DNA from 3 places in the Pseudomonas sp. GW821-FHT10C09 genome. Region 2 is predicted to be linked to each of the others. Evidence: predicted binding sites of a transcription regulator. Region 2 holds the regulator's gene; each other region holds the start of a gene.
The links. Region 2 encodes FliA, which starts transcription of late flagellar genes. Its sites were predicted from a motif close to CTAAAGTTTNNNNNNNNNNNGCCGNTAA; they were not measured.
Positions count from the first base shown of each region.

Region 1: the regulator FliA is predicted to act here: its motif matches at 7,330-7,357, upstream of flgM (flagellar biosynthesis anti-sigma factor FlgM).
Region 3: the regulator FliA is predicted to act here: its motif matches at 6,276-6,303, upstream of AC07N8_RS14195 (methyl-accepting chemotaxis protein).

Region 1 covers NZ_JBWKNG010000024.1:36,485-46,154, forward strand. The annotation lists gene chrA (chromate efflux transporter) at 1-202, shown strand, start outside; gene AC07N8_RS23145 (response regulator) at 368-1,972, shown strand; gene AC07N8_RS23150 (sensor histidine kinase) at 1,969-2,661, shown strand; gene AC07N8_RS23155 (glutamine synthetase family protein) at 2,861-4,102, shown strand; gene AC07N8_RS23160 (MFS transporter) at 4,172-5,545, shown strand; gene AC07N8_RS23165 (flagellar brake protein) at 5,611-6,357, opposite strand; gene AC07N8_RS23170 (flagella synthesis protein FlgN) at 6,450-6,917, opposite strand; gene flgM (flagellar biosynthesis anti-sigma factor FlgM) at 6,967-7,293, opposite strand; gene flgA (flagellar basal body P-ring formation chaperone FlgA) at 7,461-8,222, opposite strand; gene AC07N8_RS23185 (chemotaxis protein CheV) at 8,305-9,237, shown strand; gene cheR (protein-glutamate O-methyltransferase CheR) at 9,284-9,670, shown strand, end outside.
Region 2 covers NZ_JBWKNG010000007.1:116,671-126,340, reverse strand. The annotation lists gene fliR (flagellar biosynthetic protein FliR) at 1-510, shown strand, start outside; gene flhB (flagellar biosynthesis protein FlhB) at 514-1,653, shown strand; gene flhA (flagellar biosynthesis protein FlhA) at 1,882-4,011, shown strand; gene flhF (flagellar biosynthesis GTPase FlhF) at 4,023-5,357, shown strand; gene fleN (flagellar synthesis regulator FleN) at 5,474-6,304, shown strand; gene fliA (RNA polymerase sigma factor FliA) at 6,301-7,041, shown strand; gene AC07N8_RS09010 (chemotaxis response regulator CheY) at 7,209-7,580, shown strand; gene AC07N8_RS09005 (protein phosphatase CheZ) at 7,603-8,391, shown strand; gene AC07N8_RS09000 (chemotaxis protein CheA) at 8,446-9,670, shown strand, end outside.
Region 3 covers NZ_JBWKNG010000012.1:51,866-61,535, reverse strand. The annotation lists gene AC07N8_RS14220 (patatin-like phospholipase domain-containing protein) at 1-1,069, opposite strand, end outside; gene AC07N8_RS14215 (PepSY domain-containing protein) at 1,342-1,650, shown strand; gene AC07N8_RS14210 (PepSY domain-containing protein) at 1,650-1,955, shown strand; gene AC07N8_RS14205 (response regulator transcription factor) at 1,959-2,627, shown strand; gene AC07N8_RS14200 (sensor histidine kinase) at 2,624-3,937, shown strand; gene AC07N8_RS14195 (methyl-accepting chemotaxis protein) at 4,087-6,234, opposite strand; gene AC07N8_RS14190 (Na+/H+ antiporter family protein) at 6,528-7,844, shown strand; gene ctpM (methyl-accepting chemotaxis protein CtpM) at 8,044-9,670, shown strand, end outside.

The sequences.
Region 1 (9,670 bases), on a different contig from region 2:
CGTCGTGGGGGTGATTCTCAATCTGGCGTGCTTCTTCGGCTATCACGTATTGTGGCCAAAGGGTTTCAGCGGCCAACTCGACTGGCCCTCGGCACTGATCGCGATCGCCGCGGCGATTGCCTTGTTCCGCTTCAAACGGGGCGTCATTCAGGTGCTGATGGCCTGTGCACTCGTTGGCCTGGCAATTCATCTGCTGCGTTAGAAACACTAAAAAAGCCCTGCCGGAGACCTCCATCCGGCAGGGCTTTTTTGTGCTTCCAAATAATTAGCCATCGCTTGGGAGCCACTCAGTCTCAAGGTATCGGCACTGCTGGCCGATAACCCGAACGGTCATGCTCTTCTTCTTAAAACTGCCTGGAAATCTTCGATGCTGTCGTATCACCAAAAGAGTTTTCTGATCGTCGATGATTTCTCGGATTTCCGCAGTTCCGTCAGGTCCATGCTGCGAGAGCTGGGCGTCAAGGACGTGGACACCGCGGACTCTGGCGAGCAGGCGCTGCGCATGTGTTCGCAGAAGGCCTACGATTTCATCCTGCAGGATTTCCACCTTGGCGACGGCAAGAAGAACGGTCAGCAGGTCCTCGAAGACTTGATGATCGAGAAGCTGATCAGCCATGAAAGCGTGTTCGTCATGGTCACCGCCGAAACCAGCCAGGCCATGGTGCTCAGTGCGCTGGAGCATGAACCGGATGCCTACCTGACCAAGCCGTTCAACCGCTCGGGCCTGGCTCAGCGTCTGGAGCGACTGGAGCAGCGCAAGAACCTGCTCAAGCCGATCCTGCAAGCCCTCGACCGTGGCAAGCCGCTGGAAGTGCTCAATGCCTGCATCGAGCTATGCAAGAAGGACATCCGTTATTCGCCGCTGTGCCTGCGCTATCGCGCGGACGCGTTGCGCGACTTGAATCAGAACGAAGCGCTGGAACGCCTCTACGACAGCATCATTGCTGATCGGCCGTTGCCGTGGGCGTTTGCCGGGTTGGGCCAGTTGCTGTTCAAGCGCGGCCACGTCAGCCAGGCCAAGGGCATCTACGAAAAAGCCCTGAAAGTGTTTCCGATGATGCCGGCGCTGTATGACGGCATGGCCGACGTGCTGGTGGTCGAAGGCGACACCAAAGGCGCGCAGAAAGTATTGGAAGAAGCCATTCGCCTGTCGCCGCTGGCCGTGCGCCGGCAAGCGTTGCTGGGCAAACTGGCAATGACCAACGAAGACTTCGACACCGCCTCCCGGGCGTATCGCCAGGCGGTGTCCCAAGGCGCGCAGTCGCGTTTCAAGGATGCGGAAAGCAACCTCGGCCTGGCCCACGCCCTGATCAGCAAAGGCAGCGAGAAAGGCCTGGATACCCGCACCCGCCTGGAGATCAACACGACCCTCAGCCTGGTGGCCAAGGAGAACCCGTCTGATCCGGGCCTGCAGATTCGTGCGCGCCTGATGAAAGCCACCAGTTTGTTGCTCAACGACGGTGAAACGGCCGAGAAGCTCACCGAGCAAGCGATGATGCGCCTCGAAGGCATGGAGCAATTCATGAGTGCCGAGGCCGCGCTGCTGGTGGCCAAGCAGTTGCAAATGCTCGGTCAGGCAAGCGCTGGCGCCTCGATGCTGAAGAACTGCGCGGAAATCTACGGTGACGATCCAGTGGTGATGAAGGGCATCGCCAAACTGACCGACGACCCGACGATCCTTAGCTCCAGCAACGCCGCCGCCGAGCTGAACCGCGAGGGTGTGCGGGTGTACAAGACAGGCAATCTGGTGGAAGCCCGCTCAGTGTTCCGCAGGGCGCTGGCGATGCAGCCGAAAAACATCAGTATCGCGCTGAACATGGCGCAGTCGCTGCTGCACGGCACTGACACCAGTGTGCCATCGGCGGAAATCGATGAATGTCGGGTCTGCCTGAAAATGGTCGGCTTGATGCCCGACACGGACGCGCGTTATCCGCGCTATCAGAAACTCAAAATCAAGGCGTTCGGCGGATGAGCCAAGATAACCCAGCATTGGATTTCTCCACGGTGATTGCCTCCACCGTGCACGACATGAAGAACTCGTTGGCCATGCTGATGCAGGCTCACAGCCATTGGCTGGCGCGCTTGCCCGACCCGCAGCAGCACAGCCCGGAGCAGGGCGTCATCGAGTATGAGTTCGCGCACCTCAATGGCATGCTGGTGCAGCTGTTGGGCCTGTACAAACTGGGCGTCAATCAATTGCCGTTGCAACCGGCCTACCATGATCTGGATGACTTTCTCGAAGCGCAGTTGGCCAGCCATCAAGAAGTGTTCGCCAGTCGCGGCATTATCGCCACTTATGAAGTCGACCCGTTGAGCCCGCTGGGGTTCTTCGACCGCGAGTTGGTCGCCTCGGTGCTCGGCAACATCATCAATAACGCCATACGATACGCGCGCGAGTCGCTGCTGATCAGCGTCAGTGACGAGGGCGGCCAACTGGTGCTGACCATCAACGACGATGGTTCGGGCTACCCGGCGGAGATGATCGAGTCTCAGGCGGACTATGTGCATGGCATCAATTACAGCAGCAGTAGCACCGGCCTGGGCCTGTACTTTGCCGGGCGGATTGCCGCGTTGCATCAGCGCAATGGTGTCGGCGGCAGCACCCGGCTCAGCAATGGCGGCCCGTTGGGTGGCGGCATGTTCAGCCTTTATCTGCCCTGAGCCTTCTTTATTGTGTGGCGCTGCTTGAAATTCTGAACAGGCGAAGCCTATTTTGTACGGGTCGCCGTTCGCGGCTCGCACAACAAAGGATTGCGTCATGACAACCGATGGCCATCGTTCACTCGCACAGCGATTGGCGGGCATTGATGAGATTGAATGTGTTACGCCGGACCTGAATGGAGTTCCCCGGGGCAAAGTGATGACGGCCGAGGGTTTCCTCGAAGGACGTCGGTTGCAGTTGGCGCGGGGTGTGCTGCTGCAATGCATCATGGGCGGGTATCCACCCGCGCGTTTTTACGGCAGCGATGACGGCGACCTCGCGTTGGTGCCGGACCCTGCGCACATCTATCGCCTGCCTTGGAGCCAACAGCCACGAGCACTGGCCATTTGCGATGCGGACGAATTGAGCGGTGAACCGTCGAGCCTGTCGACCCGCGGTCAACTCAAGTCAGTGATCGCGCGTTACGCAGCGCGCGGCTTGGCGCCGGTGGTGGCGACCGAGCTGGAATTTTTCGTGTTCGCGCCCAACCCCGATCCGACTCAACCGTTCCAGCCGCCGCTGGGCCTGGACGGGCGTCGCGAGGACGGTCAGTCGGCATTCAGTGTCAGTTCCAATAGCGGCTTGCGGCCGTTCTTCAGTGAGGTCTACGCCTGCATGGCGGCATTGGGCCTGCCGCGCGACACCTTCATGCACGAAATGGGTGTCAGCCAGTTCGAGATCAACCTGCTTCACGGTGATCCGCTGCTGCTGGCCGATCAGACCTTGCTGTTCAAGCACCTGCTCAAGGAAGTCGCGCTCAAGCATGGCCTGACCGTGGTCTGCATGGCCAAGCCGCTGGCGCACACGCCGGGCAGTTCGATGCACATTCACCAAAGCATCGTCGACATCAACACCGGGCATAACGTATTCAGCGACGAGGCCGGTCAGCCGACCGCGACCTTCCGTCACTTCATCGGTGGCCAGCAGGCCGGCATGGCCGATTTCACCGCGCTGTTCGCACCGAACGTCAACTCGTATCAGCGCTTGTGCCATCCGTACGCGTCGCCGAATAATGCCTGCTGGTCCCACGACAATCGGGCCGCCGGGTTGCGCATTCCGGCCAGTTCGCCGGTCGCTCGTCGGGTCGAGAACCGTTTGCCGGGAGCCGACGCCAACCCGTACCTGGCCATCGCCGCCAGCCTTGCCGCCGGGTTGCATGGCATTGAGAACGAATTGGAACCCAGCGAGGCGATCCAGGGCGAATTCGAAGTGCCGGATAATCTTTCGTTGCCGTGTACCTTGCATGCGGCTCTTGAGCGTCTGAAACGTAGCCAATTGGCGAAGGAACTGTTTGGCACTGAGTTCATCGAAGGCTACGTCGCTTCGAAGTCCATGGAGCTGACCAGCTTCTTTGATGAAATTACCCCCTGGGAACGGCGTGTTTTAGCTGCTCAGGCCTGACGCTTCGTCGTCTTCGGGCTATCGTTTCGGTAGCCTGATCTTCACTGCAAGGAGCCGCTCGGAACGCCGATGCGCCAAATCTGGAAATCCTTTCGAGCGCTGTATTTCGCCTCGCTGATGATGTTGATCGGCTCGGGCCTGTTAAGCACTTACCTGGCCTTGCGCCTGGCAGCCGATCACGTCGACAGCTTGTGGGTCGGTGCGTTGATGGCGGCCAACTATTTCGGCCTGGTGCTGGGCGGCAAGATCGGTCACCGACTGATCGCCCGGGTCGGGCATATTCGTGCCTATGCCGCGTGTGCCGGGATCGTCGGTGCGGCGGTGCTCGGTCATGGATTGATCGACTGGCTGCCGGCCTGGCTGTTCCTGCGGGTGATCGTCGGCCTGGGCATGATGTGCCAGTACATGGTCATCGAGAGCTGGCTCAACGAGCAGGCCGATGCCAAGCAACGCGGCATGGTCTTCAGTGGCTACATGATCGCTTCCTATCTGGGGTTGGTGCTGGGTCAGCTGATTCTGGTCATGCACCCAGGCCTGGGCCTGGAGCTGCTGATGCTGGTCGCGCTGTGCTTCGCCTTGTGCCTGGTGCCGGTGGCCCTGACTCGACGGATTCACCCGGCGCCGTTGCACCCCGCGCCGATGGAGCCGCGCTTCTTCATCAAGCGCGTACCGCAATCGTTGAGCACGGTATTGGGAGCAGGGCTGATCGTCGGCTCGTTCTACGGTCTGGCGCCGTTGTATGCGTCCCAGCAGGGACTGTCCACCGAGCAGGTCGGTCTGTTCATGGGTAGCTGTATTTTTGCCGGCCTGCTGGTGCAGTGGCCGCTGGGTTGGCTGTCTGATCGTTATGACCGGGCGCTGTTGATCCGCTGTTTTGCCTTCAGCCTGGCGCTGGCCGCGCTGCCGCTGGCGATTCTGCAGAAGGTGCCGCTGGAGGTGTTGTTCATCTCCGGGTTCCTCTGTTCGCTGGTGCAGTTCTGCCTGTATCCGTTGGCAGTGGCGTTCTCCAATGACCACGTCGAAGGTGATCGCCGGGTTTCGCTGACGGCGATGCTGCTGGTGACCTACGGTGTCGGCGCCAGTATCGGGCCGCTGGTCGCCGGGGTGCTGATGAAGCTGTTCGGCAGCCACATGCTCTATGCGTTTTTCAGTTTCTTCGCGATGGTGCTGGTGTGGCGGATCCGTCCGAAAGCAGTTACCAACCTGCATCAGGTCGACGATGCGCCGCTGCATCACGTGGCCATGCCGGACAGCATGTCGAGTTCGCCGCTGGTGGTGTGCCTTGACCCGCGTGTCGACGAGCAGATCGTTCAGGAACAGATGCACAGTCCGCCCCATCCGGAAGCGGAGCCTGACCCGGACGTGGAGCCGCAAGACGAGCCGACGCCACCGGAAGACCCGGACGCCGGTCGCGAACAAAGCTTCACGGAAGCCAGACCCTGATAGTTGAGGCATAAAAAACGGGCAGTCACCGCAAGGGACTGCCCGTTTTTTGTTGAAGCGTTGTATCAGAGATCGTCTTTGTCGAAGCGCCGTGCTTCACGCTGCAGCTGATACACGAAGCGCTCGACCTGACGCTGCACCAGCCCGCTCATGTTGTGAAAGCGGATGCCAGCGAAGGTGGTGGAGATCCTTTCTTCGAAGTGCAGATAACGCAGCTCAACCGGGGTGGTCATGCTGCCAAAGGGCAGGTCGGCGACGAAGCGGTCGTAGACCTGGCCCAGTTGCAGTCGGCCGGTGATGTCGCCGTCAAAGCGCAGCTTGCAGCCGGTGGCGGAAATATCCAGCAGCTTGCCGCTGACCGGGAACTTGAGCTTTTCACCGCCCAGTTCGACGTTGACCAATTGCGCCAGTTTCAAGGCAGCCCGGAAGGCGTTGCGGCGCTGGTGGTAGACCACTTCGTCAGGCAGTTTGCCGCGATAGCAGCGGGTGTCGCTGAATTCGTCGATGCTCAGCGGGCCGTTGCTTTCCCAGGCGATGCGCACGCCGTCGTGGAAGCCTTCGACCCGAAACGACTCGCCCGCCAGCAGATAGCGTTCGCCATCGCGGGGCACCATTTCGTCCAGGGCAATCGTGTTGTTGTCCCGGTCAACCTCAACCAGATAGCTCTGGAAGCGCTGGTTACGTTCGTGGAACGTAATGATCAGCGGGTCATGGCTTTCTTGCAGCTGCCGCAGGTTACCCGCGATCTCCATGGGCGTGGAGAGCACCTTGGGTGGCTGCGGAGCATCTTCCGCGGTTAAGGCATTGGACACGGTTCATCGTTCTCCGGACAAAATGTGACAGCGCATGGCCAGCATACTGCCAGCATGTGGCGCGTCTTGAAAGTGCGAACTCATCAACAGGTTCATGCCTGACTGAGCGGGCGCGGCTTCGCTAGCTTGGCGGTTGATCCGCGGGCATCGTAAAGCGCGGGTGGTTCGCCGCCGGTGAGGATCTTCAGCTGATTGGCCGTGGCGGCCTGCTGGACCAGGATCGACTGACCATTATTGACATTGATGGCCTGGCACTGCGCCAGAAGGTCGGTCAGGGCATCGCTTTGCGCAAGTAACTGGTCACCGACGCTGGATTGGCTGGCGAGTTGCTCCAGCCCCTTGCGATTGGTGGGCAGATTGAGGCTGGCGAGGACTTCGCTGCGCTTGCGGCCATGCTGTTCGAGCAGAATGATCATTGCCTGTTTGCGCGCCAGAATGTCTTCGAGCAGTGGCATGTCGCGACCATGCAAGGCGAGAGACTCGGTTTGCAGTAACTCCAGCAAGTGTTGCGCTGGAGCAAAGTCGTCGATGATCAGTTGCAGTAAATTAGTGTCGTGCATGGCTGGCCTTGGGGTTTAAGCGTCCAAAAGCCTGGCGCAGGCCGGGGGCCTAGCGCTGGGCTTCGAAGTTGAGCAGTTTGCTGGCTACACGGTTGCTGTCGACTTTATAGCTGCCATCGGCAATCGCTGCTTTCAACTCGGCCACGCGGGCATTGTCGACGGCAGGCTGATCGCGCAGCTTGTCAGTGACCTTCTGCAACTGTTGAGCCTCATTGCTGAGGTGTACCGATTCCCCGCTTTTGGCGGTACTGGCCTGTTCGGCCGGGGTATTCAGCGGCGCGGATTTGCCGGCTTCGGCAGTGTCCTTGTTGGCGCTGGTACGCGTACTGCCGGTCAGTGACGAGGAACTGTTCAAACGGCTGAAATCGATGACCATGATAAAAAACCTCTGGGAATTTGGACGCTTGCCATGTTTTCGGCTCTCCCTGCAAAAACTTTAGGCCCATTTATCAATGAGCCTGCATGCGCCAGCGCATTTCCTGCGTGAGGCACAGTTTAGGGAACAGCCACGGCCAGCGCCATGTTTTCGCAAGGGCAGAATTTCTACATGGCCACTTCCACCTGGCCCGGCGCCATGACCTGCGCCTTGATGACCCGTTGGGAGTTGAGGTTTTTTACCCGGATCTGTTCACGCAACCCGCCATTGGACAGGGCTTCGCCCGGCATGCGCACGCTGAGCGTGCCACTGCGGGCGGTAATCACGACCTGGTCGCCTTTGGAAATGACTTCGGCCTGTTCGAGATGGACCAGCGTCAGCACCTGATCGGCGACCGTTGGTCGGGTAAGTTTCTGCCCGATCGCCTGATCCGTCGAGGTGAAGTAGCCCTGGCCGATCAGGCTGATGTCTCGTTCGCGCAGCATGACGTCGCCCGGCTCGATAAAGCCGGCGCGCTTGAGCGGTCGGGTGGTGGTGACGACGTCGCGAAACAGGCGGACTTGAGCGGGCACGAACACCGTCCAGGGTGAGGTGCTGTCGCAACGAACCTTGACCGTGACCCGACCAATCGGGATCGCCGGGCTCTCCAAAGTGGCTGTCAATTCCTTGTCGCACATGGGCATTCGCAGGCGCGGATCGAGCTGCTTGACCTCGATCTCATAACGACCTTCGGTTTGACTGGTCGCCAAATAGTCTTCTACGGTGAACTCAAGAAAGCCCTGAGTGACGCCGATAAGCATGTCAGGCAAGGTAACTGCGTCAGCAAGGGCAGGGCTGCCAGCGTTGAACAGGCAGACGGCCGACATCGCGCAAAGCACTTGGCGAGCGTTTGATGTCAGGCGTCGGAAAAATGTCGGTTCTGTGTTCATAAGAGTTAAAAAGCAAGCGCCGTGCCGTTTAGCAATGAACGTGCGTCGCAACACACTTAAGCGTTGGTGTAGGAGTCTGTGCATGGCTGGTGTAATGGATGCGGTAAACCAGCGCACGCAACTGGTAGGGCAGAATCGCCTGGAGCTGCTGTTGTTCCGTCTCGACGGCCAGCAGCTCTATGGGATCAACGTGTTCAAGGTTCGGGAAGTGCTGCAATGCCCAAAGCTCACGCTGATGCCAAAATCCAGTCCTGTCGTGTGCGGTGTGGCAAATATCCGGGGGGCGACCATTCCGATTCTTGATCTGGCCATGGCGACCGGCTCCGGCGCGCTGAAAGATCAAAGCAATCCGTTCGTGATCATCACCGAGTACAACACCAAGACCCAGGGTTTCCTGGTGCGCTCGGTGGAGCGCATCGTCAACATGAACTGGGAAGAGATTCATCCGCCACCCAAGGGCACGGGGCGCGATCACTACCTGACGGCTGTGACTCGGGTCGACAATCAGTTAGTCGAAATCATCGACGTCGAGAAAGTCCTCGCGGAAGTGGCGCCGACGCCGGAAGCAATTTCGGTTGGTGTGGTCGATGTCGAAACCCAGCACAAGGCCTTGTCCTTGAAGGTCTTGACCGTCGATGACTCGTCCGTGGCACGCAAACAGGTAACCCGTTGCCTGCAAACGGTCGGTGTCGAAGTGGTGGCGTTGAACGACGGCAAGCAAGCGCTGGACTATTTGAAAAAGCTGGTCGATGAAGGGAAAAAGCCGGAAGAAGAGTTCCTGATGATGATTTCCGACATCGAGATGCCGGAAATGGACGGGTACACCCTCACGGCCGAGATCCGCAACGACCCGCGCATGCAAAAGCTTCATATCATCCTGCATACTTCGTTGTCGGGGGTATTCAATCAGGCGATGGTCAAGAAAGTCGGTGCTGATGACTTCCTTGCCAAATTCCGTCCTGATGACCTGGCATCCCGGGTAGTCGACCGGATCAAAGCAGCAGATATCAGCTAGGGGCCTTCTGCCCCTGGTGGTTAACACGATTTAAGAGGCGGCATCTTTGTCTACGGGTAATTTGGATTTCGAACAGTTCCGGGTCTTCCTGGAAAAAGCCTGTGGCATTTTGCTCGGTGAAAACAAGCAGTACCTGGTCTCGAGCCGTCTCAACAAACTGATGGAACAGCAAGGCATCAAATCCCTGGGTGAGCTGGTCCAGCGCATCCAGACCCAGCCGCGCAGTGGTTTGCGCGAGATGGTGGTGGACGCGATGACCACCAACGAAACCCTGTGGTTTCGTGACACCTATCCGTTTGAAGTGTTGAAGAACAAGGTATTGCCTGAAGCGATCAAGGCCGCACCCGGCCAGCGTTTGCGGATCTGGTCCGCGGCGTGTTCGTCGGGTCAGGAACCGTACTCGCTGTCGATGTCCATCGACGAGTTCGAGCGC
Region 2 (9,670 bases):
CAGCTGTTCTTTCAGGCCTTCGTGGTCGCCGGGCAAATCGTCTCAATTCAGATGGGCATGGGCTTTGCCTCGATGGTCGACCCCACCAACGGCGTGTCGGTGGCGGTGATCGGGCAGTTCTTCACCATGCTGGTGACGCTGCTGTTCCTGTCCATGAACGGGCATCTGGTGGTGTTCGAAGTCCTGACGGAAAGCTTCACCACCATGCCGGTGGGCAGCGGGTTGTTGGTCAATCATTTCTGGGAGCTGGCCGGCAAGCTCGGCTGGGTCCTTGGGGCGGCGTTGTTGCTGGTGCTGCCGGCGATCACCGCGCTGTTGGTGGTCAACATCGCATTCGGCGTGATGACCCGGGCCGCGCCGCAGCTGAACATCTTCTCTATCGGTTTCCCGCTGACCCTGGTGCTCGGGCTATTCATTGTCTGGGTCGGGCTGGCGGACATCATCAATCAGTATCAACCGCTGGCCACCGAGGCCCTGCAGTTTTTACGCGAACTGGCACGGGCGCGCTGAGTCATGGCTGAGAGCGAAAGCGGTCAGGACAAAACAGAAGACCCCACGGAGAAACGCAAAAAGGACTCCCGGGACAAGGGTGAGATTGCGCGCTCCAAGGAGCTCAACACCCTGGCGATCATGCTCGCCGGTGCTGGCGGCCTGCTGATTTTCGGCGGCGCCCTGGCGCAGGAAATGATGGAGCTGATGCGGATGAACTTCACGCTCTCGCGGGAAGTGATTCTGGATCAGCGCAACATGGGCACCTTCCTCCTGCATTCGGGGCAGATTGCGCTGGTGGCGATTCAGCCGGTGATGATCACCTTGCTGCTGGCCTCGTTGATCGGCCCGATTGCCCTCGGCGGCTGGTTGTTCGCGGCGGGCTCGATGGCGCCGAAATTCAGTCGCATGAACCCTGCGGCCGGACTGAAGCGGATGTTCTCGCCCAAGGCGCTGGTTGAGCTGCTCAAGGCGTTGGCGAAGTTTCTGATCGTGCTGTTTGTGGCGCTGGCGGTATTGTCTTCCGACATCGACGACCTGATGCGCATCGCGCACGAGCCGTTGGAGATGGCGATCATTCACAGCCTGCAAGTGGTGGGCTGGAGCACCTTGTGGATGGCCTGCGGGCTGATCATCATCGCCGCCGTCGACGTGCCGGTGCAGCTGTGGGAAAGCCACAAGAAGCTGCTGATGACCAAGCAGGAAGTGCGCGACGAGCACAAGGATCAGGAAGGGCGGCCGGAGGTCAAGCAGCGCATTCGTCAGTTGCAGCGCGAGATGTCGCAGCGGCGGATGATGGCGGCCATTCCCGAGGCGGATGTGGTCATCACCAACCCGACGCACTACGCCGTGGCGCTCAAGTACGACCCGGACAAAGGCAGCGCGCCGGTGTTGCTGGCCAAGGGCAGCGACTTCCTGGCCTTGAAAATCCGTGAAATCGCCGTGGCGAACAATGTGCTGCTGCTCGAATCGCCCGCTCTGGCGCGTTCGATCTATTACTCCACCGAACTGGAGCAGGAAATCCCCGGTGGCCTGTACCTGGCGGTCGCCCAGGTATTGGCCTACGTCTACCAGATCCGCCAGCACCGCGCCGGCAAAGGCAAGCCGCCTGAGCCGCTCAAGGATGACCTGCCGATTCCACCGGATCTGCGCCGCGATTCCTGAGTCTTTTGCTGTCGCTGATGGCCTCTTCGCGAGCAGGCTCGCTCCCACATTTGATCGCGGTCTCCTGTGGGAGCGAGCCTGCTCGCGAAAGCGTCGGATCGGCCACCCTGAATTCCTCGGTTACCCCTTCTATTTCAATCCTCTGCAAAAGTTGGAAGGCTTCTTGCAATAGCCGCTTTGCGCCAGCTTCAGGCGTCAAAAGTTTGCTTTAAAGGAACGGGGAAAACCGTGGATCGCTCTCAGTTATTCAACAGTGCTCGCACAAACGTTGCCGACTTAAGTCGGGGCAATCTGGGCGTGCCGTTGTTGCTGCTGGTCATGCTGGCCATGATGATGCTGCCGGTGCCGCCGTTCCTGCTGGACGTGTTCTTCACGTTCAACATTGCGCTGTCGATCGTCGTGCTGCTGGTCTGCGTCTACGCCTTGCGGCCGCTGGATTTCGCGGTGTTCCCGACCATTCTGCTGGTGGCGACGTTGCTGCGGCTGGCGCTGAACGTGGCTTCCACGCGGGTGGTGATGCTCCACGGGCAGGACGGCCACGCCGCCGCCGGTAAGGTGATCCAGGCCTTCGGTGAGGTGGTGATCGGCGGTAACTACGTGGTCGGTATCGTGGTCTTCGCGATTTTGATGATCATCAACTTCGTCGTGGTGACCAAGGGTGCCGGACGGATTTCCGAGGTGAGCGCGCGCTTCACCCTCGATGCGATGCCCGGCAAACAAATGGCCATCGACGCCGATTTGAACGCCGGCCTGATCGATCAGAACCAGGCCAAGCTGCGCCGGATGGAAGTCGCCCAAGAGGCCGAGTTCTACGGCTCCATGGACGGTGCCAGCAAATTCGTGCGTGGTGATGCCATCGCCGGCCTGTTGATTCTGTTCATCAACCTGATCGGCGGCATGGCGGTCGGTATCTTCCAGCACGGCATGACCTTTGGCGATGCCGGTCGGGTGTACGCCCTGTTGACCATCGGTGACGGTTTGGTGGCGCAATTGCCATCACTGCTGTTATCGACAGCCGCCGCGATCATGGTGACCCGTGCTTCCGGTTCGGAAGACATGGGCAAGCAGATCAATCGCCAGATGTTCGCCTCGCCGAAAGCGTTGGCCGTCGCGGCGGGACTGATGGCAGTGATGGGCCTGGTGCCCGGCATGCCGCACTTTTCCTTCCTGAGCATGGCCGCTCTCGCTGCCGGTGGTGCGTACCTGTTCTGGAAGAAGCAGAACGTGGTCAAGGTCCAGGCCCTGCAAGAGGTCAAGCGTCAGCAAGAGCTGCTGCCTTCGCCGGCTCGCGCCATGGAGACCAAGGAACTTGGCTGGGATGACGTCACGCCTATCGACATGATTGGCCTGGAAGTCGGCTATCGCCTGATTCCGCTGGTGGATCGCAATCAGGGTGGTCAACTGCTTGCGCGGATCAAGGGCGTGCGCAAGAAGCTGTCCCAGGACCTGGGCTTCCTGATGCCGACGGTGCATATCCGTGACAACCTCGACCTGGCGCCGAGTGCCTATCGCCTCACGTTGATGGGGGTGATCCTGGCCGAGGCCGAGATTTACCCGGATCGCGAACTGGCGATCAACCCGGGGCAGGTCTACGGCACGCTTAATGGCATAACCGCCAAAGATCCGGCTTTTGGCCTGGAGGCGGTCTGGATCGAAATCAGCCAGCGCGCCCAGGCACAATCACTCGGTTACACGGTGGTCGATGCCAGCACCGTGGTAGCCACGCACTTGAACCAGATTCTGTACAAACACTCCAGCGAACTGATCGGTCACGAAGAAGTCCAGCAACTCATGCAATTGCTGGCCAAAAGCTCGCCTAAACTGGCTGAGGAATTGGTGCCGGGCGTGGTTTCGCTGTCGCAGCTGCTCAAAGTGTTGCAAGCGCTGCTGGCCGAACAGGTGCCGGTTCGGGACATTCGCAGCATTGCCGAGGCGATCGCCAACAACGCCGCCAAGAGTCAAGATACTGCCGCTTTGGTGGCCGCTGTGCGGGTCGGCGTATCCCGCGCAATCGTCCAAAGCATTGTAGGCACTGACTCCGAGCTACCAGTGATCACCCTGGAGCCAAGGTTGGAACAGATATTGCTCAATAGTCTTCAGAAGGCAGGACAAGGCTCGGAAGAGGGCGTTCTGCTGGAGCCAAGCATGGCAGAGAAGCTGCAGCGCTCGTTGATCGATGCGGCGCAGCGTCAGGAAATGCAAGGTCAACCGGTGATTCTGCTGGTGGCCGGCCCGGTTCGCGCCATGTTGTCGCGATTTGGCCGACTGGCAGTCCCGGGTTTGCATGTGTTGGCTTATCAGGAAATCCCTGACAACAAGCAAGTGACCATCGTTGCGACAGTAGGGCCCAACGGCTGAGGTAGTGGTTTATGCAAGTTAAGCGTTTTTTCGCCGCCGATATGCGTCAGGCCATGAAACTGGTTCGTGATGAGCTGGGCGCCGATGCCGCCATTATCGGCAATCGCCGGATTGCCGGTGGTGTCGAGCTGACGGCTGCGCTGGATTACAAATTGTCGGCGCTGGCCCCGCGTGTTCCGAACATGGAACTCGAGGATGAGCTGCGCAAGACCCAATCGCGCATCGTCACTGCCCAGGCTGAATTGAGCCTGCGTGGCGATGGCGAGACCGAAGGCGACAAGACCACCAATCGCCAGTTGTTCGCCGGCCTGCCACTGACCGCTGCCGAGCCACTGATCGAACCGACCTACGCCGAACCGCGTCGCTCCGCGCCTGCTCCGGCACCGGCTGCTGGCGGCGTGGATCCACGTGCGTTCGACTCGATGCGTTTCGAGCTCAACAGCCTGCGCGAACTGATGGAAGTACAGCTCGGTTCGCTGGCCTGGAATCAGCTGCAAGGTAGCCGTCCGGCCCAGGCCAACCTGTGGCGTCGCCTGCAACGCATCGGCCTGTCCGGCCCGTTGTCGCGCGATCTGTTGGCGATGATCGGTGATATCGATGAACCCCGTCAGGCCTGGCGCATGTTGCTGGCGCACCTGGCGCGGATGATTGCTACCCCGGAAGTCGAGCCGCTGGAAGAAGGCGGCGTGATTGCCATGGTTGGTCCTGCCGGCATGGGCAAGACCACCACCCTGGCCAAGCTCGCAGCCCGTTACGTGCTCAAGTACGGCGCGCAGAACATCGCGCTGGTGAGCATGGACAGCTTTCGCATTGGCGCCCAGGAGCAGCTCAAGACGCTGGGGCGCATTCTCAATGTGTCGGTGACCCACGTCGATCCGGGCCAATCGCTGGTTCAGGCGCTGGAGCCACTGCTGCGCAAACGCGTGGTGCTGATTGATACCGCAGGCCTTCAGGCCAGCGATCCAGCCCTGCGCATGCAGCTCGAAAGCCTGGCCGGGCGTGGCATCAAATCAAAAAATTACCTGGTGCTCGCAACCACCAGCCAAAAACAGGTTCTAACAGCCGCTTATCATAGTTACAAACGCTGCGGGCTCGCTGGCTGCATCCTGACTAAACTGGATGAAACGGCAAGTCTGGGCGAGGTGCTGAGCCTGGCGATCAGTCATGAATTGCCGGTGGCGTACCTGACCGATGGCCCGCGGATCCCGGATGATTTGCATCTGCCGCGCCGTCATCAGTTGGTCAGTCGCGCCGTAAGCGTACAAATGCAGGAAGAACCCAGCGAAGAAGCCATGGCTGACATGTTCGCTGATATTTACCACAGCCCGACCAAGCAGGTTGGCTAAGGTAGTAATGAACAGTTTTTGTACCTACATCGATGGTCTGCCATGCATTGTTCCATTTGCGAACGCGCAGCCAGTAATGTGGCCTCCGTCTATGCAAGACAAGGTAAAGAAATAACATGGGCAGCATGCATCCCGTACAGGTGATCGCGGTGACCGGCGGCAAAGGTGGCGTCGGCAAGACTAACGTGTCAGTGAATTTGTCGCTGGCCCTGGCTGAGCTCGGCCGTCGCGTCATGCTGTTGGACGCTGACCTGGGCCTGGCGAACGTTGACGTCCTGCTGGGACTGACACCCAAACGTACCCTGGCCGACGTGATCGAAGGCCGCTGCGAGCTGCGCGACGTTCTGTTGCAGGGCCCGGGCGGTATTCGAATCGTTCCGGCCGCGTCTGGCACCCAGAGCATGGTTCATTTGAGCCCGGCTCAACACGCCGGCCTGATCCAGGCCTTCAGCGACATCGGCGACAACCTCGACGTATTGGTGATCGACACCGCTGCGGGCATAGGTGACTCGGTAGTCAGTTTTGTTCGCGCAGCGCAGGAAGTCTTGCTGGTGGTCTGCGACGAGCCGACCTCGATCACCGACGCCTACGCGCTGATCAAACTGCTTAACCGCGATTACGGCATGAACCGCTTCCGCGTCCTGGCCAACATGGCCCAGAGCCCGCAAGAAGGTCGCAACCTGTTCGCCAAGTTGACCAAGGTCACCGACCGCTTTCTCGACGTGGCCTTGCAATACGTCGGCGCGGTGCCTTACGACGAAAGCGTGCGCAAGGCTGTGCAGAAACAACGTGCCGTGTATGAAGCCTTCCCGCGTTCCAAGTGCGCCCTGGCGTTCAAGGCCATCGCGCAGAAAGTTGATACCTGGCCGCTGCCTGCCAACCCGCGCGGGCACCTTGAGTTTTTCGTCGAGCGCCTCGTGCAACAGACCGCAGGACCCGTCCTATGACAGCCAGTGGCTACAACCTCTACAAGAAGTCGGCACGTGACGCGCAGTACGAGCTGATCGAGCGTTACGCGCCACTGGTCAAACGCATTGCTTACCACTTGCTGGCCCGTCTGCCGGCCAGTGTCCAGGTTGAAGACCTGATCCAGGCCGGGATGATCGGCCTGCTTGAAGTGTCGACCAAATACGACGCCAGCAAAGGCGCAAGTTTCGAGACGTACGCGGGCATACGAATCCGCGGCGCCATGCTCGATGAAGTACGCAAGGGGGACTGGGCGCCACGCTCGGTCCACCGAAATACCCGTATGGTCAGTGACGCAATTCGCTCTATTGAAGCTAAAACCGGCCGTGACGCTAAAGATCACGAGGTTGCGGCCGAACTCCAATTGAGTCTCGACGATTATTACGGGATTTTGAACGACACCCTGGGCAGCCGCTTATTCAGTTTCGACGATCTGTTGCAGGACGGCGAACACGAAGGGCTGCATGAGGATGGCGCGAGTGCTCATCTCGAGCCGTCACGCGATCTGGAAGATGAACGCTTCCAGGCGGCGCTGGCGGACGCGATTGCCAATTTGCCGGAGCGCGAGCGACTGGTGTTGGCGCTGTACTACGACGAAGAGTTGAATCTCAAGGAAATCGGTGAGGTCCTGGGGGTCAGCGAATCGCGGGTCAGCCAGTTACACAGCCAGTGCGCGGCCCGTTTGCGGGGGCGTTTGGGGGAGTGGCGAGCGCGCTGAAGGCAGTGTGGGGACACTGCGAACGGGGCTGGTGCGGATTTGAACGGCACCGGTCGCGATCTGTTGTGCTCCAGACAGTCATCGAGTGAATTGCCGAATTGATTGAAATGGCGCGTCCAGGTGCTGGGCGCGTTTAAGACTGCTTGGAGGTCGAATTGGACAAGAACATGAAAATCCTCATCGTTGATGACTTCTCAACGATGCGGCGGATCATAAAAAACCTGTTGCGTGACCTTGGGTTCACCAACACGGTCGAGGCTGACGATGGCACTACTGCCATTCCGGTTCTCAACAGCGGGAGCATCGACTTTCTGGTAACGGACTGGAACATGCCTGGCATGACCGGTATCGATCTGCTGCGCCACGTGCGCGCCGATGAAAAGCTCAAGCACCTGCCAGTGCTGATGGTGACCGCTGAAGCCAAGCGCGAGCAGATCATCGAAGCGGCCCAGGCCGGCGTAAACGGCTATGTGGTCAAACCCTTCACGGCCCAGGCGTTGAAAGAAAAAATCGAGAAGATTTTCGAACGCATCGGTTGATCCACTGCGCCACGGGGGAGCTATGGAGCATAAAGAATCTTCACAGGGCGATTTTGAATCGACCCTGAAAAAACATGCCGTCGAACTGGTCGCCAGCCTTGAAAAAGGCAGGTTCGGCGAGGCTGTGCAACTGATCCATGAGCTCAATCAGACCCGTGACCGTGGCCTGTATCAGGAAGTGGGCAAGCTCACTCGCGAGCTGCACAGCGCGATCGTCAATTTCCAGATTGACCCGAACATGCCGCAAGCCGAGGAAGTGTCGCAAATCACGGACGCCACCGAGCGCCTGGGGTATGTGGTCAAGCTGACCGAGGCCGCGGCCAACCGCACCATGGACCTGGTGGAAAGCGCCACGCCGCTGGTCAACAGCCTGAGCGAAGAAGCCCAGGCGTTGAGCACGGACTGGAGCCGGTTCATGCGCCGCGAAGTCGGGGCTGAAGAGTTCCGTGAGCTGGCCCGCCGCGTCGACGGTTTCCTGACACGCAGCACCGAGGACAACCGCACGGTGTCGAGCAACCTCAACGACATCCTGCTGGCACAGGATTACCAGGACCTCACCGGTCAGGTGATCAAGCGCGTGACCCAGTTGGTCACCGAAGTTGAAAGCAATTTGCTCAAGCTCGTCCTCATGGCCAGCCAGGTAGACCGCTTTGCGGGTATCGAACATGACCGTGAATCGATGCTCGCCGAAAAAGATCCACAAAAACATCTCTCTCAGGGTGAAGGTCCGCAGATTCATGCCGATAAAAGAGAAGACGTTGTGTCCGGTCAGGACGATGTGGACGATTTGCTATCCAGCCTGGGATTTTAGCGTTTCAGCATTCTAGGTTTTTTAGGTTTTTAGACCTGTAGGAGCACCCCCTTAATGAGCTTCGGCGCCGATGAAGAGATCCTTCAGGATTTCCTGGTTGAGGCCGGCGAGATTCTAGAGCAACTGTCCGAACAACTGGTCGAGCTGGAAAGCCGACCGGATGATGCGGACTTGCTCAATGCAATTTTTCGCGGTTTCCACACTGTAAAAGGGGGCGCCGGCTTCCTCCAGCTCAACGAGCTGGTGGAGTGCTGCCACATCGCCGAGAACGTGTTCGACATCCTGCGCAAGGGTGAGCGTCGCGTCGATTCGGAACTGATGGACGTGGTCCTCGAAGCGCTGGACGCGGTGAACAGCATGTTCGGCGAAGTCCGCGAGCGTAGCCCGGTCACCGCTGCGACACCTGAATTGCTGGAGGCCCTGGCCCGTCTGGCCGAGCCGCAAACCGCAGATGAAGCTGCACCGGTTGCTGAAGTGGTTGAAGCACCTGCCGCCGAAAGCGAATCGGGCGACATCACCGATAACGAATTCGAACAACTGCTGGACTCGCTGAATGCCGTCAAGGCTCAGGCCGAAGCGCCAGTGGCTGCACCAACGCCTGCCAGCGATGCCGCTGCCAGCGACGAAATCACCGATGCCGAGTTCGAGTCGTTACTCGATCAACTGCACGGCAAAGGCCAGTTCGCCGTCGACGCCGTGGCCCCTGCGCCAGCGGCACCGGCTGCACCGAAAGCGGCGGGCGACAGCTCCGACATTACCGACGACGAATTTGAAGCATTGCTCGACCAGCTGCACGGCAAGGGCAACTTTGCGGTGGACGCGCTGGAGTCGGCCATTGCTTCGGTTCCGGCTACACCTGCGCCAACTGCAGCGGCGGCGGGCGGGGATCTGATCTCCGATCACGAGTTCGAATCGCTGCTCGACGAATTGCACGGTAAAGGCAAGTTCACCGACGTGGCGACAGGCTCTGTTGTCACTGCTGCGGCGCCCGTTGCCAAGGCAGCGGCACCCGTGGCCAAGGTGCCAGATCCAAAAGCCGAGGCACCGAAAGTCGAGGCGCCGAAACCGGTTGCCGCCGCTGCACCGGCCCCGGCCCGTGCTCCGGCTGCGCCGCCGCCGGAAAAACCGGCCAGCGAAGCCGAGACCACCGTGCGGGTCGATACCGCGCGTCTCGACGAAATCATGAACATGGTCGGCGAACTGGTACTGGTGCGTAACCGTTTGGTTCGCCTGGGTGCCAACAGTGCCGACGAGGCCATGTCCAAGGCTGTGTCGAACC
Region 3 (9,670 bases), on a different contig from region 2:
GCAAGCGCTCGCCGAGGCGACCATTGGCGGCCAGTTCGAGGAATTCATCGCCGAGGCGACGGCTTTCGTCCATGGCGGCGCGCCAGTATTTTTGCCGGGCCGGCGCATCGCCCATGAAACGCTTGAAATCGTTACGGTCCGGCAGTTTGCCGTAGGGCAGGCGCGCCAGATACTCCTTCGACGGCGCCAGCAGCAGAACATCCTGCAAGCGCGCGGGGCAGGCGCGGCGCCACGGCAAGGTCTTGTCGAACCAGCCGGGAATCACCCGGTCGGTGAAATGCGGATACAGCACGATGTCGTTGCCGCTGTAGGGCAGGTCGAGGTGATAGTCGAGCAGTCCGCCATCGCGGAACGTCCCCGCACCGGCGCCGGGCAAGTCGCGCACGCCTTCCATCACCATCGGGATCGAACCCGACGCCAGCAGCGCCTGGCGCAGGTTGCCGGCGTTCAGCGCAACGAAGCGCGACGGAAAGTCGTTCAGCGCATTGACCGGCGGGGCCAGGCGCGGGTCGTGAATGATCAGCCGTTCGAAGTGCCGCGACAGTCGCGCGCGACCGCGCAGGTTGTCGGCGATCACCGAGCCCAGCGCCAGCCCGAGCCGGCCGCGATGATCGTCGGCCAGGTTGCCGTGGCTTTTGACCACCATGATGTTCAGTCGGTAATTCGCGTTGCTCAGGATCGAGGCATCGCGGCCGTCTAGCAGTTCATCGAGCATGCGCTGCGAACTCTGGCTGATCTGCGCCATGGTCACGCCCTTGGCGAAGTTCTGCTCGGTGTACAAATGCCCGAGGCGCCGGATGCCTTCGGCGGCGTCCGGCAGACAAGCACTGGCGAAGCGCCAGGAACCGACCGAGGCGCCAATCAGCGAACGTTCGCGCGGTGCGGCCGGTAGCCATTCGCCAAACAACGCCAGGTCCAGCCCTTGAATCCCCAATGCCTTGGGGCCACCGGCGGCCCCCGGCAGCGTGCCGACGTCGGCGGCGCTCAAGCCGTCTTTGCGGATGCGCGCCAACGCACGCGGGCCGGCCTTGAGGGTCAGGGAAGGGAACTTGATGTGGATGGCGGTCATACCGGTCTCGATGGTTGGCAAGCGCAAGATTATAAACAGGTCGGGCAACACCACCAATCCACTGTGGGAGCGAGCCTGCTCGCGAAAGCGGTGGGTCAGATACGTTAATGTTGCGTGTTCCGACGCTTTCGCGAGCAGGCTCGCTCCCACAGGGTTTCGGGTGACGTCTGCAATATCGTGTTGCCATCTTTCATGATGGCAATTCAGTTTCAATTAAGTTCAGCTCGCTAAGGTGCCCTTCGTAGGCAACACATAAAAATACGGAGACACCCATGAAAACCCTGACTGCCCTGTTCACCGCCTCGATCATTGCCATGACCGCCAGCCTCGCCCACGCTCGCGACCTCGGTCCCGACGAAGCCCTGAGGCTGCGTGACGCTGGTACCATTGTGTCTTTCGAGAAGCTCAACGCCACGGCTCTGGCCAAACACCCCGGTTCGACGGTGACCCAGACCGAACTGGAAGAAGAGTACGGCAAGTACATTTATCAGGTTGAGCTGCGCGACCCACAGGGCATCGAGTGGGACCTGGAATTAGACGCCGTCAGCGGCCAGGTTCTCAAGGATCATCAGGATACGTAATGAAGGTGTTTTCGTTTTCACGCATGGCGCTGCTGCTTCTGGCGTTTTGTTCGGTGGTCATGGCCCGCGACCTCGACCAGGACGAAGCCCTGCGCCTGCGCCAGCAAGGGGTGATCCTGCCACTGGAGCAACTGCTGCAGCAGGCGCTGGATCGCTATCCCGGTTCCAAACTGCTGGAAGCCGAGCTTGAAGAAAAGCACGACGTCTACATTTATGAAGTCGAGTTGCTGACCGCCGAGGGCGTGGTCCGCGAGCTGGACATCGAGGCCACCACCGGCCGTTTACTCAAAGACAAGGAAGACTGATCGATGCGATTGCTGCTGGTGGAAGACCACGTGCCGTTGGCCGACGAACTGATGGCCGGCCTCAATCGTCAGGGTTATGCGGTGGACTGGCTGGCCGACGGTCGCGATGCGGTCTATCAGGGCAGCAGCGAGCCCTATGATTTGATCATCCTCGACCTCGGCCTGCCGGGTTTGTCGGGGCTTGAGGTGCTGAAGCAATGGCGCGATGGCGGTTTGTCGACGCCGGTGCTGATCCTCACCGCACGCGATTCGTGGGCCGAGCGCATCGAAGGCCTCAAGGCCGGTGCCGACGATTATCTGACCAAGCCCTTTCATCCAGAAGAATTGCACCTGCGGGTTCAGGCGCTGCTGCGTCGCTCCCACGGCCAGGCCAATCAGCCGACGCTCAAGGCGGCCGGGCTGCACCTCGATGAAGGCCGTCAGTGCGTGACCCGCGATGGCGCCGACATTCAGCTGACCGCCGCCGAGTTTCGCCTGCTGCGCTATTTCATGCTGCACCCCGAACAGATCCTCTCCAAAAGCCACCTCGCCGAACACCTCTACGACGGTGAAACCGAGCGCGATTCCAACGTGCTGGAAGTTCACGTCAACCACCTGCGCCGCAAACTTGGTCGCAGCGTGATCGAAACCCGTCGCGGTCAGGGTTACCTGTTCGGCGGGGCTGCTCAGTGAGGTCGATCCAGCGCCGGTTGAGCCTGGGACTGATCAGCGTCATGGTCGTCGTCGGCCTGGTGTTAGCGCAAACCAGTTTGTGGTTGTTCGAAATGGGCTTGCAGCGCTACCTCGAAGCCGGGCTGCGCAACGACAGTGAAAACCTGCTGGTGGCGCTGGTCCGTGGGCCGCAAGGCTTGCAACTGGATGAGCGGCACCTGTCGCCGGCCTATCAACGCCCGTTCTCCGGGCATTACTTCCGCATCGACTTCGACGATAACCACTGGCGTTCCCGTTCGCTGTGGGATCAGGAATTGCCACGGCTGGAGCATCCGGGCCTGCACAGCAACCTGCAATTGGGGCCGGAAGGGCAGCAGTTACTGGTGTTGCGTTCCGACTATCGACGCCTTGGCCAGTCGATTTCCATCAGCGTCGCGCAGGACTACACGCCGGTGCGCGAGAGCTTCAAACGCATGCAGCAAGTGGGGCTGGGGCTGGGGTTGGCGGGGTTGTTGCTGATTTTGCTGTTGCAACGCATCACTGTGCGCCGCGCCTTGCGCCCGCTGGAAAAGGCCCGCGAACAGATCGCCCAGCTGCAACAAGGCCAGCGCTCGCAACTGGATGATCAGGTGCCGGTGGAACTTGAGCCGCTGGTGGCACAGATCAACCATCTGCTCGCGCACACCGAAGACAGCCTCAAGCGTTCGCGCAATGCCTTGGGCAACCTCGGTCACGCCTTGAAAACCCCGCTGGCGGTGCTGTTGAGCCTGGCGTCCAGCGAAAAACTCGACGCTCATCCCGAGTTGCGCAAGATCCTCAAACAGCAGCTGGAACAGGTCCAGCAACGCCTCAATCGCGAACTCAACCGCGCCCGATTGTCCGGCGACGCGCTGCCGGGGGCGTTGTTTGATTGTGATGAAGAACTGCCGGGGCTGTTGGCGACGTTGAACATGATTCATGGCGAGCACCTGGCGCTCAGCTACCGCGCACCGGCCGGTTTGCAGCTGCCGTGGGACCGTGAGGACTTGCTTGAACTGCTCGGCAACTTGCTCGACAACGCCTGTAAATGGGCGGATGCCGAGGTTCGCTTGAGTGTGGTCGAGACGGTGGACGGGTTTGAGTTGAGCGTCGAAGACGATGGGCCGGGGATTCCCGCGGACCAGCGGGCGCAAGTGTTCAGTCGCGGTACGCGGCTGGATGAACAGACGGATGGGCACGGGTTGGGGCTGGGGATTGTGCGCGACATCGTCGACACGTGGGGCGGGGTACTGCGGTTGGAGGAGAGCGAGTGGGGCGGGTTGAAGGTCGTGATCGAACTCCCCAAACGCTGACCCCAATCCAAACCCCACCAAAAATCCCCTGTGGGAGCGAGCCTGCTCGCGAAGGCGGTGTGTCAGTCGACATCTCTGTTACCGGACACACCGCTTTCGCGAGCAGGCTCGCTCCCACATTTTGATCTTCAGCTGACGCGATAGCCGGGTCAGACCCGGAACTGATCCATCAGACTCTGCTGTTGATTTGCCAGGCTGTTCAGCGACTGGCTCACCCGCGCCGATTCATTCGCCTGCCCCGACAGCGATTCCGTCACGTCGCGAATCGTTGCCACGTTGTTATTGATCTCTTCCGCCACCGCGCTCTGTTCTTCCGCCGCCGAAGCAATCTGCAGGTTCATGTCGCTGATCACCGTCACCGCCTCGCCGATCTGGCGCAACGCGGTCACGGCCTGGCTGACCTGTTCGACACTGCCCTGAGCCTGACGATGGCTGTTGTTCATCGAGCCGACCACGTCTTGGGTGCCGCTTTGCAATTGCTCGATCACCAGGCGGGTTTCCTCGACCGATTCCTGAGTGCGGCGCGCCAGATTGCGCACTTCATCGGCGACCACGGCAAAACCGCGTCCGGCCTCACCGGCACGGGCGGCTTCGATGGCAGCGTTGAGAGCCAACAGGTTGGTTTGTTCGGCAATCGCGCGAATCACTTCCAGCACCGAACCGATTTTCTCGCTGTTCGCCGCCAGCCCTTCGACTTGCACCATGGCCGCGCTCATGTCAGCGGCGAGGTGGTCGATGCTGGTGGTGGTCTGGTCGATCACGGTCAACCCGCGGCGAGTCGCCTGATCAGCATCCTTGGCCGCCTGCGCGGCTTGCGCGGCACTGCGGGCGACGTCCTGGGCGGTGGCGCTCATTTCGTGGGACGCGGTGGCGACCTGATCGACCTGACGGTATTGCTGCTCCATGCCGGCGCTGGTCTGGGTGGCGATGGCGGACGACTGGTCCGCCGTGCTGCGCGCGTCCTGCACCGAGCGTTTGACCTCGGCGATGATCGGTTGCAGCTTGTCGAGGAAACGGTTGAACCAGCCGGCCAATTGGCCCAGTTCGTCCTTTTTGTCATAGGCCAGGCGCCGGGTCAGGTCGCCTTCGCCGCTGGCGATGTCTTCCAGCATGTGGGCCACGCCGAGGATCGGTTTGGTCACGCTGCGGGCCATCAGCCACACCAGCAACAGGCCGATCAACGCGGCCAGCACGCCGAGGCTGAGCTCGACCAGAGTGCCGGTGGTGTTGCTGTCGTCGAGTTGTTTTTTCAGGATCTCGGCCGGGCCGACCAGGACTTTTTCCGGCACGTCGAGCAGCACGCCCCAGGATTTTCCGCCGGGAATCGGCTGGAACGGCGCCAGCACTTTCAACTGGTGATCGTTGTGCAGGCTTTCGGTTTTGCTGCTGCCGGCGAGCATGCGGATCAGCTCGGCGCCGTTGGCCTTGTCCACGCTGTCCAGGCGCTGGCTGAGTTTGCTGGCGTCGGCACTGTAGCCGGCGAGCAAACCGACCGGGCTGAGGATGCTGACGTTGGTCTGGCCGTCATAGAGCTTTTTGCTCGCGCCCTGACTCATGGCCTGCAGGCTGTTGAGGTTGATGTCCACCGACAGCGAGGCGATCACTTTGCCGTTGACCATCAGCGGGAACACGATGCTGGTCATCAGCACGTTCTGGCCGTCGATCACGTAGAAGTACGGTTCGATCACGCACGGCTTGAGCGACGTGCGCGGGCAGGTGAACCAGGCATTGGCCGGTTCGCCGCTGGGGCCGGTGCTGGTGTCAGCCATGTCACTTTCCGGCAGCGCCATGGATTTCACTTTGCCCGGAGTCGGCTGTGACCAGTACAGGGCGAAACGGCCCTTGTCGTTGCTGCCGAGTTCCGCCTGGCCGCTGAACAGTTCGTCCTTGCCGTCCAGCGCATTGGCTTCGAACACCAGCGACAGGCCGAGCAGCTCGGGGTTGGCTTGCAGGGCCGACTTGACCTGGCGGGTCAGGTCTTCGCGCAGGTCGAAGGCGTCCAGGAAGCGCTTTTCCGCCTGATCACGCAGGAACAGCACCTGACGCGAGAAACCATGGCCATATTGATAGGCATCCATGAACTGCTGGCGAATCAGCAGCGCCTGGTTTTCACCCTGGGATTCGATCCGCGCCTGGGCGGCTTCGGTGAGCATCTCCATGCTTGAGGCTTTCACCATCGCGGAGCTGTGCTCCATGCGGTACAGCGAAAGCCCCACCAGCAGGGTCACGATGCCGGCCAGGCAAAGCCCGGCCAGCAGGGTGATTTTCCATTGGATGGAAAGTTGTCTTAGTGACATGGAGACGTCCTTTATTCGATAAATATCTGAGACTTTGCACTGTAGCGGCCGCAAATCTGCTTTCTTTATCCATGGTTACAATTAAGAAACCACCAGGTTTGTGGCGAGGGAGCAAGCTCCTTCGCCACATGGACATCACAGTCCGTAACACCTCAGCCAGACCCTCGCGCTTTGACACCGGGCCCACTCTGCGGCACAGTGCGCGCCCTCTAATAAAACTCATTCCTTGATCCGCTGGCGGCTCTTCGCAGACTGCCGGCTGAGCTCATTTCGCTTGCCTTGAGGTAACGATGATTAATGCTGTAATCGCCGCGGTCGGCATCATGCTGATTCTCAGCCTGTCCCGCGTGCACGTAGTGATCGCGCTGATTGTCGGCGCGCTGGTGGGTGGCCTGACCGGTGGCCTGGGCATCGACGCCACGCTCAAAGCCTTCAACAGCGGCCTCGGCGGCGGGGCGACGGTGGCGTTGTCCTATGCCCTGCTCGGCGCGTTCGCCGTGGCGATTGCCAAGTCCGGCATGGCCCATGCCCTGGCGGACAAGGCCCTGGCGATGGTCGATCGGCAACACGCCAGCGGTGGCGGTCAAGTCAAGTGGCTGCTGATCGGTTTGCTGTGGGTGGTGGCCATCGCTTCGCAGAACATTCTGCCGATACATATCGCCTTTATCCCGCTACTGGTGCCGCCGCTTTTATACGTGCTGACCAAGCTGCAACTGGATCGCCGCTTGATTGCCTGCGTGATGACCTTCGGTTTGATCACCCCGTACATGTTCCTGCCGGTGGGCTTCGGCAACATCTTCCTCAACGAGATTCTGCTGGCCAACGTCGCCCGCAGCGGTGTGGACATCAGCGGCATCAACGTCACCCACGCCATGGGCATCCCGGCACTGGGCATGGTGTTCGGCCTAGCAGTGGCGTTTTTCAGCTACCGCAAGAAGCGCGTCTATGACCTGGAAAAAATCGAGCAAGTCGAACAGGTCGCGGTGCAGTACAACCCGCTGAGCCTGATGGTCGCGGGCGTGGCCATTGTGGCGGCCTTCATTATTCAGTTGCTGCTGGACTCGATGATCATCGGCGCCCTGGCCGGGTTCCTGATTTTCTCGGTGTCGGGCATTGTGAAGTGGCGTGAAACCGATGACCTGTTCACCGAAGGCATGAAGATGATGGCGATGATCGGCTTCATCATGATCGCCGCCTCCGGCTTTGCCGAAGTGATGAAAGCCACCGGCCAAGTGCAGACGCTGGTGGAATCCTCGGCCTCGTGGATCAACCACAGCAAGGGCATCGGCGCGCTGTTAATGTTGCTGGTCGGCTTGCTGGTGACCATGGGCATCGGTTCGTCGTTTTCCACCGTGCCGATCCTGGCGGCGATTTTCGTGCCGCTGTGCGTGCAACTGGGGTTCAGCCCGCTGGCCATCGTCTGCATCGTCGGCACGGCCGGCGCCCTGGGTGACGCCGGCTCGCCAGCCTCTGACTCGACGCTGGGCCCGACCTCGGGTTTGAACATCGACGGCCAGCATCACCACATCTGGGACACCGTGGTCCCGACGTTCCTGCACTACAACCTGCCGCTGCTGGCGTTTGGTTGGGTGGCCGCGATGATTCTCTAACCCCGTTCTCCCTCATCACAGTGGACTAAATGTGGGAGCGAGCCTGCTCGCGAAAGCGGTGTATCAGTCAACATCAACATCGACTGGCACACCGCTTTCGCGAGCAGGCTCGCTCCCACAGGGGGCCGCGCTCAACTTTTGGCCCGGCGTGCCGTTAAAGCCTTTAACCACGCCAACAAAACCAAAAGAGTGAACCGTCATGCGCATGAGCCTGAAGGCTAAAGTCCTGTCCCTTGCCGTTCTCCCGGTGTTGCTCTTTGCCCTGGTTATCAGCCTGACCACGCTGTTCGTGCTTCAGGAACAGGCGCACAAGGAAGTCGAGGAAACGCGCCAGCGCCTGCTCAACGACGCCAAGGCCACTCTGCAAAGCTACGTGGCCGTGGCCATGACCACGATCAAACCGCTCTACGACGCCGCCGCCCCCGGCGATGATGCCGCGCGGGCGCAGGTGATCAAGTTGCTGTCGAGCATCACCTACGGCAAGGAAGGCTACTTCTTCGGCTACGACTCCAACACGGTTCGCCTGTTCAAGGCCAACAGCCCCGAAGGCGTGGGCCAGAGCTTCAAGGACAACCGCGACCCGAACGGCGTCTACGTCAACCGCGACCTGGTGAAAGTCGCCAAGGACGGGACGCACTACCTGCAATACAGCTCGCCACTGCCCGGCAACACCCAAGTGCTGGTGCCTAAACTGGGCTACACCGAATACCTGTCGAAGTGGGACATGGCGGTGGGTACGTCGGTCAACCTCGACGGCATCGAAGCGCAAGTCGCGCTGGTGGAAGCCAAGGTTCAGGAGCGCATGGAAGGCGTGCTGCTGAGCATCGTCGGGATTGCCGTGGTGGTGCTGTTGGTGATCGCGGCGGTCGGCATGCTGCTGGCCAACACCATCCTGCGCCCGTTGAACATGATGAAAGCCAACCTCGATGACATCGCTGCAGGCGAGGGCGACCTGACCCGTCGCCTGACCATCACCAGCCAGGACGAACTCGGTGAACTGGCGGGCTCGTTCAACCGCTTTGTCGACAAGATCCACAGCCTCGTGCGTCAGATCACCGAAATGACCACACAACTGACTGGGCTGGTGAACCAGGTGTCCGATCAGGCCCAGCGCTCAGACCAGGCCATGGAACGTCAGCGTCATGAGACCGATCAGGTCGCCACGGCGATCAACGAAATGTCGGCAGCGGCGCAGGAAGTGGCCAAAAGTGCGCAAAACGCGGCAGTCGCTGCGCAGCAGACCGACGAAGAAGGTCAGGCCGCCAAACGCGTGGTCGCGGGCAGCATCGTCAAGATTCATGCGCTGGTGGACGACATCCGCAGCAGCGGCGTATCCCTGGACAGCTTGCAAAAAGACGTGTCGTCGATTGTCAGCGTGCTCGGGGTGATCCGTTCGATTGCCGATCAGACCAACCTGTTGGCGCTCAACGCCGCCATCGAAGCGGCACGCGCCGGTGAAGCAGGCCGTGGTTTTGCGGTGGTGGCCGATGAAGTGCGGGCGCTGGCCAGTCGCACGCAGATCAGCACCCAGGAAATCCAGAGCATGATCGACCGCTTGCAGGCTGGCACCCAATCGGCGGTGGAAGCCATGCGCCGTTCCAGTGAAGCGGGTGACGGCACTTCAGCGCAGGCCAACGAGGCGGGCGCCTCACTGGACACCATGGCGCAGTTGATCGGCACTATCAATTCGATGAACGCACAGATCGCCAGCGCTGCGGAAGAGCAAACGGCAGTGGCTGAAGAGATCAACCGCAGCGTGCATCAGATCGCGGTTGCCGTGGACAATGTGGCGGATGAAACCCAACTCGGTGCGCAGACGTCGCGCA